2 regions of the Streptomyces sp. NBC_00358 genome follow, and region 2 is predicted to be linked to the other one. Evidence: predicted binding sites of a transcription regulator. Region 2 holds the regulator's gene; the other holds the start of a gene.
The links. Region 2 encodes HrcA, which represses chaperone genes, less so after heat shock. Its sites were predicted from a motif close to TTNGCACTCNGNNNNNCNGAGTGCNAA; they were not measured.
Positions count from the first base shown of each region.

Region 1: a site for HrcA is predicted at 4,566-4,592, ahead of groES (co-chaperone GroES). Genes of this name have one in related genera too.

Region 1 covers NZ_CP107976.1:3,962,254-3,969,280, forward strand. Annotated here, with positions in the region: partial or broken gene OHT01_RS16490 (ester cyclase) at 1-67, shown strand, start outside; gene OHT01_RS16495 (class I SAM-dependent methyltransferase) at 362-991, shown strand; gene OHT01_RS16500 (SDR family oxidoreductase) at 1,092-1,946, opposite strand; gene groL (chaperonin GroEL) at 2,332-3,957, opposite strand; gene groES (co-chaperone GroES) at 4,113-4,421, opposite strand; gene OHT01_RS16515 (polysaccharide deacetylase family protein) at 4,684-5,436, opposite strand; gene OHT01_RS16520 (polysaccharide deacetylase family protein) at 5,433-6,380, opposite strand; gene OHT01_RS16525 (class I SAM-dependent methyltransferase) at 6,472-7,027, shown strand, end outside.
Region 2 covers NZ_CP107976.1:6,224,345-6,231,371, reverse strand. Annotated here, with positions in the region: gene OHT01_RS26515 (nitronate monooxygenase) at 1-696, opposite strand, end outside; gene dnaJ (molecular chaperone DnaJ) at 809-1,945, opposite strand; gene hrcA (heat-inducible transcriptional repressor HrcA) at 1,946-2,962, opposite strand; gene OHT01_RS26500 (MBL fold metallo-hydrolase) at 3,141-3,881, shown strand; gene OHT01_RS26495 (DUF3097 domain-containing protein) at 3,913-4,719, shown strand; gene OHT01_RS26490 (hypothetical protein) at 4,703-5,413, opposite strand; gene hemW (radical SAM family heme chaperone HemW) at 5,441-6,673, opposite strand; gene OHT01_RS26480 (SpoIIE family protein phosphatase) at 7,012-7,027, opposite strand, start outside.

The DNA of each region.
Region 1 (7,027 bases), 2.3 Mb from region 2:
GATGGTGGCGCTCTGCGACGAGATGCCGACGTTCACGGACCTGGACGTGGTGCGCGACGACCGGCTCTGAGCCTTGGGCATCCGCCGGTTCCGCGGGATCGTCGCGGGATCGCCGTGGACCGATGGCCGCACGGCCGGTGGCCCCGATGATCAGGTCTCGGCCGCGCTGAAGAGCTGATCCCCCGCGTTGCACGGATCCACCAAGAGCGAAGCCTCCGATCCCGGACACCGGGAGCGGGGGCTTCTCCCGACGGTCGGCTCATGTCCCTGGCGACGGCAACCACCGCGGGCCAGAACGCCCCCGCGTCGACCAAGGAACCGGAGAACGGCCGCGAACGGCACGGGTGTTAGCTTCTTCCCCGTGGCGGGACACCAGGACGAGACCAGGGCGGCCTACGACGGGGTCGTCGAGCTCTATGCGTCGATGTTCACCGATCGAATGGAGACGCACCCGTTCTCCCGGAACATGATCGGCACATTCGCCGAGCTGGTGCGCGGGACGGGGAACCCGCGGGCAGCCGACGTCGGGTGCGGGCCCGGACATCTGACGGCCATGTTGCACGAACTGGGGCTGGACGCCTTCGGGTTCGACCTCTCCCCCGGCATGGTCGACCACGCCCGGCGGGCCCATCCGGCGCTGCGTTTCGATGAGGTGCCGATGCAGGCCCTGCCGGTCGAGGACGGCGCGCTCGGCGGCGTGCTGGCCCACTACTCGATGATCCATACCCCGCCTGGGGAATTGCCCGCGCTGCTCGCCGAGCAGGTTCGTGTTCTGACACCAGGGGGCCTGCTCCTGGTGTCGTTCTTCGCGACCGACGGACCGGAGCCGGTCCGGTTCGACCACAAGGTGACGCCCGCCTATAGCTGGCCGGTCGACCTGTTCGCAGAGTTGCTGGCCGGGGCCGGGCTTGTCACGTTCGCCCGGCTGCTCCACGACCCGGCCTCCGAGCGAGGCTTCCTCGATGCCCATCTGCTGGCCCGTCGCCCCTGAGGACGCCAGCACGCGACGTGCACACCTTCCGCGTGCGCCTTCCGCGTGCAATTTCCCATCGACGTCGCGCACTTGGACCGCCGGTCGCCGGTCGCCGAGGTTACGAACCCTCCGTGAACGCGGTGGCGTGGTCGGCGGCCCACTGGCGAAACGTTCGCGGCGGCGTCCCGAGGATGTCGGCCACCGCGGTGGTGATGTACGCGGGCTGTCCGACTGCCGCGCTCCATGCGGCGAGCAGCATGTCGACGACCGGGCTGGGGGCCGTGCCCTCCGACAGGCTCCGGAAGTCGTCCGGCGTCATCTCCTCGAATGCGATCCGGCGCTCCAGGGCGTCACCGATGACGCCCACCTGTGCGGCCTGGGTCAGCGATTCGGGGCCCGTAAGGACGTAGTCGCCTCCGACGTATCCGTCGAGACAGAGCGTCCGCGCCGCTACGGCCGCGACGTCGCGGTCGTCGACCGGTGCCGTCTCGGCGGCGCCGTAAGGCCATCGGACGACCTCGCCGGCCCGGATCGCGGGCGCCCACCAGGCCAGCGAGTTCGACGCGAACATCCCCGGCCGGATGATCGTCGACTCGAGTCCGGTGGCCGCGATGAGCCGCTCGATGTCGGCGTGCAGCACCGCCATGGGATTGGGCTGCTGGAAGAAGGGGTGCGGCGTCCGGTGCGGGGAGGAGAGGAAGACGACCCGCCGTACGTGGGCCGCGAGCCGCTCGACGACTGCCGCGGCGGTCCGGGGCGGAGCGGTCCAGACGAGGAAGACCGCACCGGCACCCTTCAATGCCGGGTCGAGCGACTCGGGCACGGTGAGGTCGCCGGCGAAGACCTCGACCTTCGCCGGCAGCGTCTCAGCCGCCTCGGCGCGATGGGTGAGAGCGCGGACCGGCACGCCCGCGTCGAGGAGTCGGTCGATGACGAAGCGGCCGACCCGGCCCGATGCCCCGGTCACGAGCACGGGAGGAATGTCTGTCCTATTCACGTCACCCATAAAAGCGTTACTCGGTTAAAAAAGCAACTCGGTCACGAATGCCACGGGTGGCCCGCACGCACACAGGGGAGGTCCCCCCATCCGGTGGGACGGAGATCGTCGTTGACCTGCCGGCTGAGCGGGAACAGCCTGGCTCGGGCCTCGCCGGCGGCGATGGCCATGGACTCGTCCTCCCCGCGTGACCCGGCAACGTTCCTGACGTCGACGACGCGTCGGCGTGTCGGCGCGTCCGCCGGACAGCACTTCGCCCCGCCGTGGGAACGGCGGGGCGAAGCAACGCGGCCCGATTCAGCGCGGTGTCCCTGTCCAGGGACTCAGTGCCGGCTCCGGCCCACCGGTCTCCCGGTGTGCGTCAGTGGGAGTGGCCGTGGCCGCCGTGACCGGCGTCGGCCTCTTCCTCGGCCGGCTTCTCGACGACCAGGGTCTCGGTCGTGAGGAGCAGGGAGGCGATGGAGGCGGCGTTCTCCAGGGCGGAGCGGGTGACCTTGACCGGGTCGATGACGCCGGCCTTGACCAGGTCGCCGTACTCGCCGGTGGCGGCGTTGAAGCCCTGGCCCTTGTCGAGCTCGGCGACCTTGGCGGTGATGACGTAACCCTCCAGGCCGGAGTTCTCGGCGATCCAGCGCAGCGGCTCGACGGCGGCCTTGCGGACGACCGCGACACCCGTGGCCTCGTCGCCGGTCTTGCCGAGGTTGCCCTCGAGGACCTTCACGGCGTGGACGAGCGCGGAGCCACCACCGGAGACGATGCCCTCCTCGACCGCGGCGCGGGTCGCGGAGATGGCGTCCTCCAGACGGTGCTTCTTCTCCTTGAGCTCCACCTCGGTGGCGGCGCCGACCTTGATCACGCACACGCCGCCGGCCAGCTTCGCGAGGCGCTCCTGGAGCTTCTCGCGGTCCCAGTCGGAGTCGGTGTTCTCGATCTCGGCCTTGATCTGGTTGACGCGGCCGTGGACCTCGTCGCTGCTGCCGGCACCGTCGACGATCGTGGTGTCGTCCTTGGTGACGGTCACGCGGCGGGCGCTGCCGAGCACGTCCAGGCCGACCTGGTCGAGCTTGAGGCCGACCTCCTCGGCGATGACCTGACCACCGGTGAGGGTGGCGATGTCGCCGAGCATGGCCTTGCGGCGGTCACCGAAGCCGGGGGCCTTCACGGCGACGGCGTTGAACGTGCCGCGGATCTTGTTCACGACCAGGGTCGACAGGGCTTCGCCCTCGACGTCCTCGGCGATGATCAGCAGCGGCTTCGACGCGTTCGACTGGATGACCTTCTCCAGCAGCGGCAGCAGGTCCTGGATGGAGCTGATCTTGCCCTGGTGGATGAGGATGTACGGGTCGTCGAGGACGGCCTCCATACGCTCCTGGTCGGACACCATGTACGGGGACAGGTAGCCCTTGTCGAAGGCCATGCCCTCGGTGAAGTCCAGCTCCAGACCGAAGGTGTTGGACTCCTCGACGGTGATGACACCGTCCTTGCCGACCTTGTCCATCGCCTCGGCGATGAGCTCGCCGACCTGGCTGTCCTGCGCGGAGAGCCCGGCCACGGCGGCGATGTCGGACTTGTCGTCGATCGGGCGGGCCGTCGCGAGGAGCTCCTCGGAGACGGCCTTGACCGCGGCGTCGATGCCCTTCTTCAGGAGGGCGGGCGACGCGCCGGCGGCGACGTTGCGCAGGCCCTCGCGGACGAGCGCCTGGGCCAGCACGGTGGCGGTGGTCGTACCGTCACCCGCGATGTCGTTGGTCTTGGTCGCCACCTCCTTCACGAGCTGCGCGCCGAGGTTCTCGAACGGGTCGTCGAGCTCGACCTCGCGGGCGATGGTGACACCGTCGTTGGTGATGGTGGGGGCGCCGAACTTCTTGTCGATGACGACGTTGCGGCCCTTGGGGCCGATCGTCACCTTCACCGTGTCGGCAAGCTTGTTGACGCCGCGCTCGAGGGCGCGACGGGCGTCCTCGTCGAACTTCAGGATCTTCGCCATGGGAGCGGTTCAGCCCTCTCGGAAAACTTGGGAGAAACGAACGGCGCCCCCAGCGCCCGGTTCATCAAAGGTAGCGGGGGCCAGGGGCGCAGTTCACTGCAATGCTTGGTGCGGGGTTGTCCGGGGAATGACCCCGAACGCCCTTACCGGGTGAATTACTTCTCGATGATCGCGAGCACGTCGCGAGCCGAGAGGACGAGGTACTCCTCGCCGTTGTACTTCACCTCGGTGCCGCCGTACTTGCTGTAGAGCACGACGTCGCCGACGGTGACGTCGAGCGGAAGACGGTTACCGTCCTCGAAGCGCCCCGGACCCACGGCAAGGACGACGCCCTCCTGGGGCTTCTCCTTGGCGGTGTCCGGGATGACCAGGCCAGAGGCCGTGGTCTGCTCGGCGTCGAGCGGCTGGACCACAATGCGGTCCTCGAGCGGCTTGATGGCAACCTTGGAGCTGGTGGTCGTCACGATCCGACCTCCCCCTTCGGAGATCTCACGGGGTTAACTGTCTGAGGTGGCGACCAGGTGGATCCGTCGTCGCGGGTGCCGGATCTGCCTGTCGCTATTGGCACTCTCCAGGGGGGAGTGCCAGACCTGAGACTATGACTGCGATTAGCACTCGGTCAAGCGGAGTGCCAAAGGCGTCGGCGTGGCGCGGCCCGAACGGCCCCTGGAGATCCTTGAAGATCCCCGTGGATCGCTGTCGATCGCTGTAGATCGCTGTACATCCCTAGAGGTAGTTCTCCAGCCGTGCCGGAGTGAAGCCCTCGGACTGGATCCGCCGCAGCAGCCGGAGCGTGGCGTTCGTGAGGTCGGGTCGGCCGAAGCCGACGAGGATGTCTCCCGGCCGCAGCGGGTGGGCGTCCGCCGCCCGGCCGAGGACGAGCGCGGCGACCCCGCAGTCGGCGGCGGCGCGCAGGGTGGTCTCGTCGTACCGGCCGTAGGGGGGCCGCAGCAGCCGGGGCCGGATGCCGAAGCGCCGTCTGAGCTTGTCCTGTTGTCCGCAGATCTCGGCGTGCTGGCCGGCGTAGGGCAGCCCGCGCAGCGAGGCGTGGTCGAGGGTGTGGTTCTGGACGCTCGCGCCGACCGCGCGCAGCCGGGCGAAGTGCCCGTACCCCGGACCGGCGACCGTGTCCGTGAGGAACATGCTGACCGGGAGCCGTAGTTCGCGGACCATGTCGACGAACCGCGGATCGCGCTCCACCTCGTCGTCGTACGTAAGGAAGACCACCTTGTCGCGGGTGCGCACCTGGTCGACGACGATCGGCAGTCCCGGACCCGCGGTGCGCGCGGCGGTCCGGGCGGGCGCCTTCGGCGCCGGGGCGAGCGGGCTGGCCAGACCCCAGCGGCGGTACGCGGATTCCCGCGGGTGCACCCGCTGGGCCGCCTTCTTGCCGAGCCGCTCGATGGGGTCGACGGACTGCGCGCAGCCGCTGAGCAGCACCGCCACGAGCAGCCCGGCGACCGGCACCCGCACCCTCACAGGTAGTCCTCCAGGCGCGCGACCGCGTACCCCTTGGCCGTGACCGTCCTGAGGAAGCGGCGGACCATGTCGGCCATGGTGCCGTTCCACTCCTTGCGGCCCTGGAAGTGGGTGAGGACGATGTCGCCGGGATGCAGGTCCTGGTCCTCCTCGCGGTATTCCCAGTGGTCGACGAAGACCTCCTCGTCCCAGATGGGCGCGTACCTGATGCCGCAGGACTTCGCGGCGCGCAGGGTGTCCTGGTCGTAGTTGCCGTACGGCGGCCGGAAGACGGTCGGGCGCCTGCCGAACTGCTTCTCCATCACGTCCTGCATGCCGCAGATCTCGTGCCTCTGCCGCTCGTAGGAGAGTGCGGGCAGGTAGGGGTGGTGCAGGGTGTGGTTGTCGAGGGTGATGCCGCGGTCGCGCATCCTCCGGAAGTACCCGTAGTCGTCCTTGACGAGGAAGTCGCTGAGGAAGGCGGTGTACGGGATCTTCAGGTCGCTCATCATCCGCAGGAACGCGGGGTCCTTCTCTGAGCCGTCGTCGACCGTGAGGAAGACGACCTTGTCCTTGGTGGGGACGGTCGTGAAGACCGGCGGCAGCCCCAGTTCCTTCTGGTCGTCGACCTCGAACCCCTTGCGTGCCTCGATGACCGGCTTCCTGGCGGGCGGCGCCGGGGGTGTCAGCGGCACCTCGGCCAGCCCCCAGCGCCTGGCGACGGCGGCGCGCCGGGCCTGTGCGAGGCGGAGCCGGGAGGCGTACCCGGCGAGGGCGCGGGCGGGGGGTGCCTGGAGTCCGGCCTGCGGGCCGTGGGCCGGCTTGGCCGCGTCGGAGCCGGGGCCGGAGGCGGAGCCGGTCTCGGCACAGCCGGAGACGAGAAGGGCGAGGGCGAGCACGCCGACTCCCCAGCGCGCACCGGCCCCGTTTGCGCCGTTTTTATCATTTTGTCGTACGGGTCGCATGGGCCCGGATCCTCCCAGGTCACCGCCCTCGCGAGGGCCCCGACACCGCCGCCGGAAGCACACCGTCCACCGACTGGCCCACAATGGCCGGGTGAACGACGTCTCCTTCGCCCCCCTCCTCACCGCCGAGGGCCGCGCCCTGCTCGACGAGGTCCGCGCCACCGAACCGGCACAGGAACTGGCCGTCGCCACCCGGCTGCGCCGCGAGCACCCCGCCGAACTGGTCTCGGCGGCCCTCGGACAGGCACGGCTGCGGCAACGCGCGGTGGCGAAGTTCGGCGCCGAGGACGCCGGACGCATGTTCTTCACCCCGAACGGGGTCGAGCAGTCCACCCGGACGAGCGTGGCGGAGCACCGCGCCGAGCGGCTGCGCGCGCTGGGGGTCCGCTCCGTCGCCGACCTCTGCTGCGGCATCGGCGGCGACGCCATCGCGCTGGCCCGCGCCGGAATCCGCGTCCTCGCCGTCGACCGCGATCCGCTGACGGTCGCCGCCGCCCGCGCGAACGCCGACGCGCTCGGGCTCACGGACCTCATCGAGGTGCGCGAGACGGATGTGACGCAGGTGGACACCTCGTCGTACGACGCGGTCTTCGTGGACCCGGCACGCCGGGGCGGCCGGGGCCGGATCTTCGACCCGGAGGCGTACT
Region 2 (7,027 bases):
GTTCGCGCCCGCGGCGAGGACGGCGGCGATCTGGCTGCCGCGCATGATGCCGCCGGCCGCGACGACCGGGATCCGCACGGTCTCGCGGACCTGCGCGACCAGGGAGAGCAGGCCGACGCCGGTGCCGTCCGTCTCCGGGTTGTCGCGGTGGGTGCCCTGGTGTCCGCCGGCCTCGATGCCCTGCACGACGACCGCGTCGGCGCCGGCCCGCTGGACGGCGAGGGCTTCCTCCGCGGTGGTGGCGGTGACCAGGGTGAAGGTGCCGGCACGGCGCAGCGAGTCGAGCACGTCCTTGCCGGGGACGCCGAAGTGGAAGGAGACCGCCGCCACCGGGTTGTCGAGGAGGACGGCGAGCTTGGCGTCGTAACCGTCGTCGCGGCCGCTGTCCGGGTCGCCGAGCTCGGTCTCGTACCAGGCGGCCTCACCGGCGAGCTGGTGGGCGTACACCTCGACGACGGCGGGGTCCGCGTGCTCGGGCTGCGGCAGGAAGAGATTGACGCCGAAGGGACGCCCGGTCAGCCCGCGCAGCTGCTTGATCTCCTGGTACATGCCGTCGGCCGTCTTGTACCCGGCGGCGAGGAATCCGAGACCGCCGGCCTCGGACACGGCGGCCGCGAGCTGCGGGAGGGAGACGCCGCCCGCCATGGGGGCCTGCACGATCGGATACGGGAAGAGATCGGTCAGCGCGGTGGACATGACGGCATGTTGTCACGTCCCCAGGGCAAGTCCGAATCCGGCCGTCGGCCCGGCACGGGCCACCGGGACGGTCGGACGCGGGGTGGCACGGCCACCCCGCGTCCGTCCTGGATCAGCGGCCGTTGAAGGCGTCCTTCAGCCGGGAGAAGAGCCCCTGCTGACCGGGCTGGAACTGACCGGTGGGCCGCTCCTCGCCGCGCAGTATGGCGAGCTCGCGCAGCACCCGCTCCTGCTCCGCGTCGAGCTTGGTCGGCGTGGTGACCTCGACGTGCACGATGAGGTCGCCACGGCCGCCGCCGCGCAGGTGGGTGACGCCCCGGCCGTGCAGCGGGATCGACTGGCCGGACTGCGTGCCCGGACGGATGTCGACCTCCTCCAGGCCGTCGAGCGTCTCCAGCGGCACCTTCGTGCCGAGGGACGCCGCGGTCATCGGGAGGGTGACCGTGCAGTGCAGGTCGTCGCCGCGCCGCTGGAACGTCGAGTGCGGCAGTTCGTGGATCTCGACGTACAGGTCGCCTGCGGGGCCGCCACCGGGGCCGACCTCGCCCTCGCCCGCGAGCTGGATCCGCGTGCCGTTGTCCACACCGGCCGGGATCTTGACCGTCAGGGTGCGACGGGACCGGACCCGGCCGTCGCCCGCGCACTCGTGGCACGGGGTCGGGACCACGGTGCCGAAGCCCTGGCACTGCGGACACGGCCGTGAGGTCATGACCTGGCCGAGGAAGGACCGCGTCACCTGGGACACCTCGCCGCGACCGCGGCACATGTCACAGGTCTGCGCGGAGGTCCCGGGCGCGGCGCCTTCGCCGTTGCAGGTGGCGCAGACGACGGCCGTGTCGACCTGGATGTCCTTCGTGGTGCCGAAGGCCGCCTCGTCGAGCTCGATCTCCAGCCGGATCATGGCGTCCTGGCCGCGGCGGGTGCGCGAGCGCGGTCCGCGCTGCGACGCCGTGCCGAAGAAGGCGTCCATGATGTCGGAGAAGTTCCCGAAGCCGCCCGCGCCGAAGCCGCCGGCGCCACCGCCGCCCTGCTGGGACAGCGGGTCGCCACCGAGGTCGTAGACCTGCTTCTTCTGCGGGTCCGACAACACCTCGTACGCGGCGTTGATCTCTTTGAACCGCTCCTGCGTCTTCGGATCGGGATTGACGTCCGGGTGCAGCTCGCGAGCGAGCCTCCTGAACGCCTTCTTGATCTCGTCCTGGGACGCGTCGCGGCGCACGCCGAGTACGGCGTAGTAGTCCGTGGCCACTTAAGACTCCGCCAGGATCTGTCCGACGTACCGTGCCACCGCTCGTACCGCTCCCATCGTTCCCGGGTAATCCATGCGGGTCGGGCCGACCACGCCGAGTTTGGCTACTGCCTCGCCGCCCGAACCGTAGCCGACGGAGACCACGGACGTGGAGTTGAGTCCCTCGTAAGCGTTCTCGTGCCCGATTCGCACGGTCATGCTCGAATCCCCGGCCTCTCCAAGCAACTTGAGGAGCACGACCTGCTCCTCCAGCGCTTCGAGCACCGGCCGGATGGTGAGAGGGAAGTCATGTCCGAAACGGGTGAGATTGGCGGTACCGCCGATCATCAGCCGCTCCTCGGTCTCCTCGACGAGTGTCTCCAGCAGTGTGGAGAGCACCGTCGAGACCGTACCCCGGTCCTCCGACTCGAAGGCGTCCGGGAGGTCCTGGACGAGCTGTGGGACGTCCGCGAAGGGGCGTCCCGCGACCCGGCTGTTGAGCCGGGCGCGCAGATCCGCCAGCGAGGTCTCGCCGAACGGAACCGGACAGTTGATCATGCGCTGCTCGACCCGGCCGGTGTCCGTGATGAGCACGAGCATCACCCGCGCGGGGGCGAGCGACAGCAGCTCCACATGGCGCACGGTCGAGCGGGTCAGCGAGGGGTACTGCACGACGGCGACCTGGCGGGTGAGCTGCGCGAGCAGCCGCACCGTCCGTCCGACGACGTCGTCGAGGTCGACGGCGCCGTCCAGGAAGTTCTGGATGGCCCGCCGCTCGGGCGCGGTCATCGGCTTGACGCCGGCGAGCTTGTCGACGAAGAGCCGGTATCCCTTGTCCGTGGGGATGCGTCCGGCACTGGTGTGCGGCTGGGCGATGTAGCCCTCGTCCTCCAGGGCCGCCATGTCGTTGCGGACGGTCGCCGGGGATACCCCCAGCCGGTGCCGCTCGGTGAGCGCCTTGGAACCGACCGGTTCCTCGGTGCCCACGTAGTCCTGGACGATGGCGCGGAGCACCTCGAGCCTGCGTTCACTGAGCATCGCGCACACCTCCAGAAATCGACTCGGTGGTCTTCGTGGCCTTCGTGGCTTTCGTCTGGCACTCAGCACACGGGAGTGCCAGCGTTCCCCGGCCCAGTGTACGGCGGTGAGGCACGACCCCGGCAAGGGCGGGCCTGCGATGTCGTGCACGGCACCCGGTCACCGCTAGCGTCGCCGCATGAGGCTGACTTGGGAAGAGCTGGGGTGGGAAAGGGTGGCGCCCCGGGTCGGGCGGCGTCGGCTTCCGGACTGGGACTGCACGGTCGGGCTGGTCGTCGGCGAGGGCGCGGCGCTGATGATCGACGCCGGGTCGAGCCTCGCGGAGGGCGCGCGGTTGCGCCGGGAGGCGCAGGCCGCCGCCGGACACCGTGTGACGCTTCTCGCGCTCACCCACCCGCATTTCGACCATGTCTTCGGCGCCGCGGCGTTCGCGGGCGCGGAGCTGTTCGTCGCGGGCGGCTCGGCGGAGGTGTACGAGAACGGCCGCGGGGAGCTGTGCGCGGACGCGGTGCGCAACGGCCTCGACCCGCGGGCGGCGGAGGAGGCGGCCGACACCCTCGTACGTCCCCGGCGGTACGTCCGGGACACCTGCGACCTGGAGCTCGGCGGCGGCGTGGAGGTCCGGCTGGTGCGGACGGGTGAGGGCCACACCGCCCACGACCTCGTGGTCGTCGTGCCGGGCGACCCGACGGTGGTGTTCTGCGGCGACCTGGTCGAGGAGTCCGGCGAGCCGCAGGCGGGCCCCGACGCCGTACCGTCGCGCTGGCCCGCGGCCCTGGACCGGCTGCTCGCCCTCGGCGGGGAGGACGCGCGGTACGTACCCGGCCACGGGGCGGTCGTGGACGCCGCGTTCGTGCGCGCCCAGCGGGACGCCCTGGCCGCGCGTTTCGGCGTGGCGGGTTCCGGCGTGTCGCGGTGATCACCGCCGGGCTTCTCCTATCGTCATCCGAATGCGCCAGTACTCTCCGGACCTGACCCCGCCGTGGAAGAAGCCCAAGCCCGTGCCCGAGGTCCCGGCGGACCCGGGTCTGGTGGTCGAGGAACCCGGCACCGGCTTCTGCGGCGCGGTGATCCGCTGCGAGGCGGGCACGGTGACCCTGGAGGACCGCTTCGGCAAGCACCGGGTGTTCCCGCTGGAGCCGCGCGGGTTCCTGCTGGAGGGCAGGGTGGTGACGCTGGTGCGCCCGTCCGCCGCCGCTCCCGCACGCCCCGGCCGTACGGCGTCCGGCTCGGTGGCGGTGCCGGGCGCCCGCGCGCGGGTCGCGCGGGCCGGACGCATCTACGTCGAGGGCCGCCACGACGCCGAACTGGTCGAGCGGGTCTGGGGCGACGACCTGCGCGTCGAGGGCGTCGTCGTGGAGTACCTGGAGGGCGTCGACGACCTCCCGGCGATCGTCGCCGCGTTCGATCCGGGCCCGGACGCCCGGCTCGGCGTCCTCGTCGACCACCTGGTCCCGGGTTCGAAGGAGTCCCGGATCGCCGAGGCGGTCACGAGCGAGCACGCCCTGGTGCTCGGCCACCCGTACATCGACGTCTGGGAGGCCGTGAAGCCGTCCTCCGTGGGCATCCCGGGCTGGCCCCGGGTCCCGCGCGGCCAGGACTGGAAGACGGGCGTGTGCCGGGCCCTGGGCTGGCCGGAGAACACCGGCGCGGCCTGGCAGCACATCCTGTCCCGGGTGCGCTCCTACAAGGACCTGGAGCCGGAACTCCTGGGCCGGGTGGAGGAGCTGATCGACTTCGTCACGGCTCCGGAGTGACGCGCGGGCCGGCAGCCTTCCGGATCCGCCGGCGGTGGCCCTTCATGTCGGGGCCGCCTGCCGCCGCACCCGCCCGCCCGGCCGTTCGCTCCCGGTGGCCCGCGTCGTCCGGCGAGCCCGGGTACGACAGCGGCTTTTCCTCGCGTCCGAACCACAGCTCGGGCGCCCACTGCCGCAGGGCCTTCTCGTACCCCTTGTGGGAGTACCCGATGTCGACGCGGTAGCGAAGCCGGGGCAGGCCCGGCCGGATCGGATCCGTGTCACGGACGAACTTCCACAACAGCGGATCGTCGCGGTCGATCTCGCCCTGCGGGCACAGTTCGAGCGTGAAGACCAGGCTTTTGCTGCCGCGGGCCCAGTAGATGCCCGCACCGGCCAGCGAGTCCCAGCGGATCAGCGCGGTCTCGCCGCCCCGCAGCCACCAGAACCCGGTCGAGTCCAGCGCGATGGTCCAACGGCGGGCCCGCCAGCGGGAGACAAAAAGCCCCACACCGCCAGTCCCTACCGCCAGGAACAGGGCGATCGGTATCCAGAAGAGTCCGGGTGGGTTGTCCTGGACAGCGAGCCGGGCCAAGGCGACACCCAACGCCCCAACCGCGACGTACCCCACCACCAGCGGCAGCGCCCAGAGGAGCCGTCGTACCCCGTACCGAACGACGGTCGCGTCCTCGTCCGGCCGCCTGTCCATGATCATGGACAGGGACCGTAGGCGAACTGGCGTTCAGTCCACCAGATCCCGGACGACGGCGTCCGCCAGCAGCCGCCCGCGCAGGGTGAGAACGGCGCGCCCGGCGTCGTACGGACCGGTTTCGAGGAGTCCTTCGGACAGGGCGCGGCGGGAGGCCGCGAGCCCGTCGGGGCGGAGCAGGGAGAGCGGGCAGCCCTCGCGCAGCCGCAGTTCGAGGAGGATGCGCTCGACCCGGCGGTCCTCGTCGGAGAGGAGCTCACGCCCCGCGCCCGGCGAGCGGCCCGAGGCCAGCGCGGCCGCGTAGGCCCCCGGATGTTTCACGTTCCACCAGCGAACACCGCCCACGTGGCTGTGCGCGCCGGGGCCCGCTCCCCACCAGTCGGCACCGCGCCAGTAGAGCTCGTTGTGCAGACAGCGCCCGGCCTCCGACGTGGCCCAGTTCGACACCTCGTACCAGTCGAAGCCCGCCGCCGACATCACCTCGTCCGCGATGAGATAGCGGTCCGCGTGCACGTCGTCGTCCGTCATGGGGACCTCGCCGCGGCGGATGCGGCGCGCCAGCTGCGTGCCCTCCTCGACGATGAGCGCGTACGCGGAGATGTGGTCAGGACCGGCGCCCAGGGCCGCTTCGAGCGACGCCCGCCAGTCGTCGTCCGACTCTCCCGGGGTGCCGTAGATCAGATCCAGGTTCACATGTGCGAAGCCGGCCGCGCGGGCCTCGGCGACACAGGCCTCGGGGCGGCCGGGGGTGTGCGTGCGGTCGAGCACCTTCAGGACGTGCTGCCGGGCGCTCTGCATGCCGAAGGAGATCCGGTTGAAGCCTCCGGCGCGCAGCGTCGCGAGGTACTCGGGGTCGACCGACTCCGGGTTCGCCTCGGTCGTGATCTCCGCGTCGTCCGCGAGCCCGAACTCGTCGCGGATCGCCCCCAGCATCCGTACGAGGTCGTCGGCGGCCAGCAGCGTGGGCGTGCCGCCTCCGACGAAGACCGTGCGGACGGGACGCGGGTCGTCACCCAGGACCTTGCGGGCGAGGCGGACCTCGTCGGTCAGGGTGTCCGCGTAGTTGTCGCGGGAGGCGAGCACACCGCCGCTGCCCCGCAGCTCGGTCGCCGTGTAGGTGTTGAAGTCGCAGTAGCCGCAGCGGGTCGCGCAGTACGGCACATGGAGGTAGAACCCGAGGGGCCGCTCGGCCGCCCCGTCCAGGGCGTGCGCGGGCAGCGCCCCGTCGTCGGGGACGGGCTCACCGTCGGGAAGTGCGGAAGGCATGCGTTCCATTGTCCAGTACGGGCGGCGCGCACGGTTCCGTCCGTCGCCCGGACCGGCCCTCACCTGCCCGAAACGGGACGGCCAGGTGCCTCGCACGCGTGCTGCGGGGGCAGGCACGGGAAGCGCTCCGGGGCACACGGCACGGGCGGGCGGGGGCAGGCGCCGGGCGCGGAGGGACTGGGCGCGGGCCTCGCACCAGCTGGGCGCGCGGCCTGGCCCGGGGCGGGGTACGGGCCTCGTCCTGGACGGGGTACGCGGCACGCACCCGCGAGGTACCGGCCTCGCCCCGGGCGGGGCACGGAACGCGCTGGACCGGTGCTGGGCGGGCAGGCCGGGGGCTACTCCGCCTGGAGC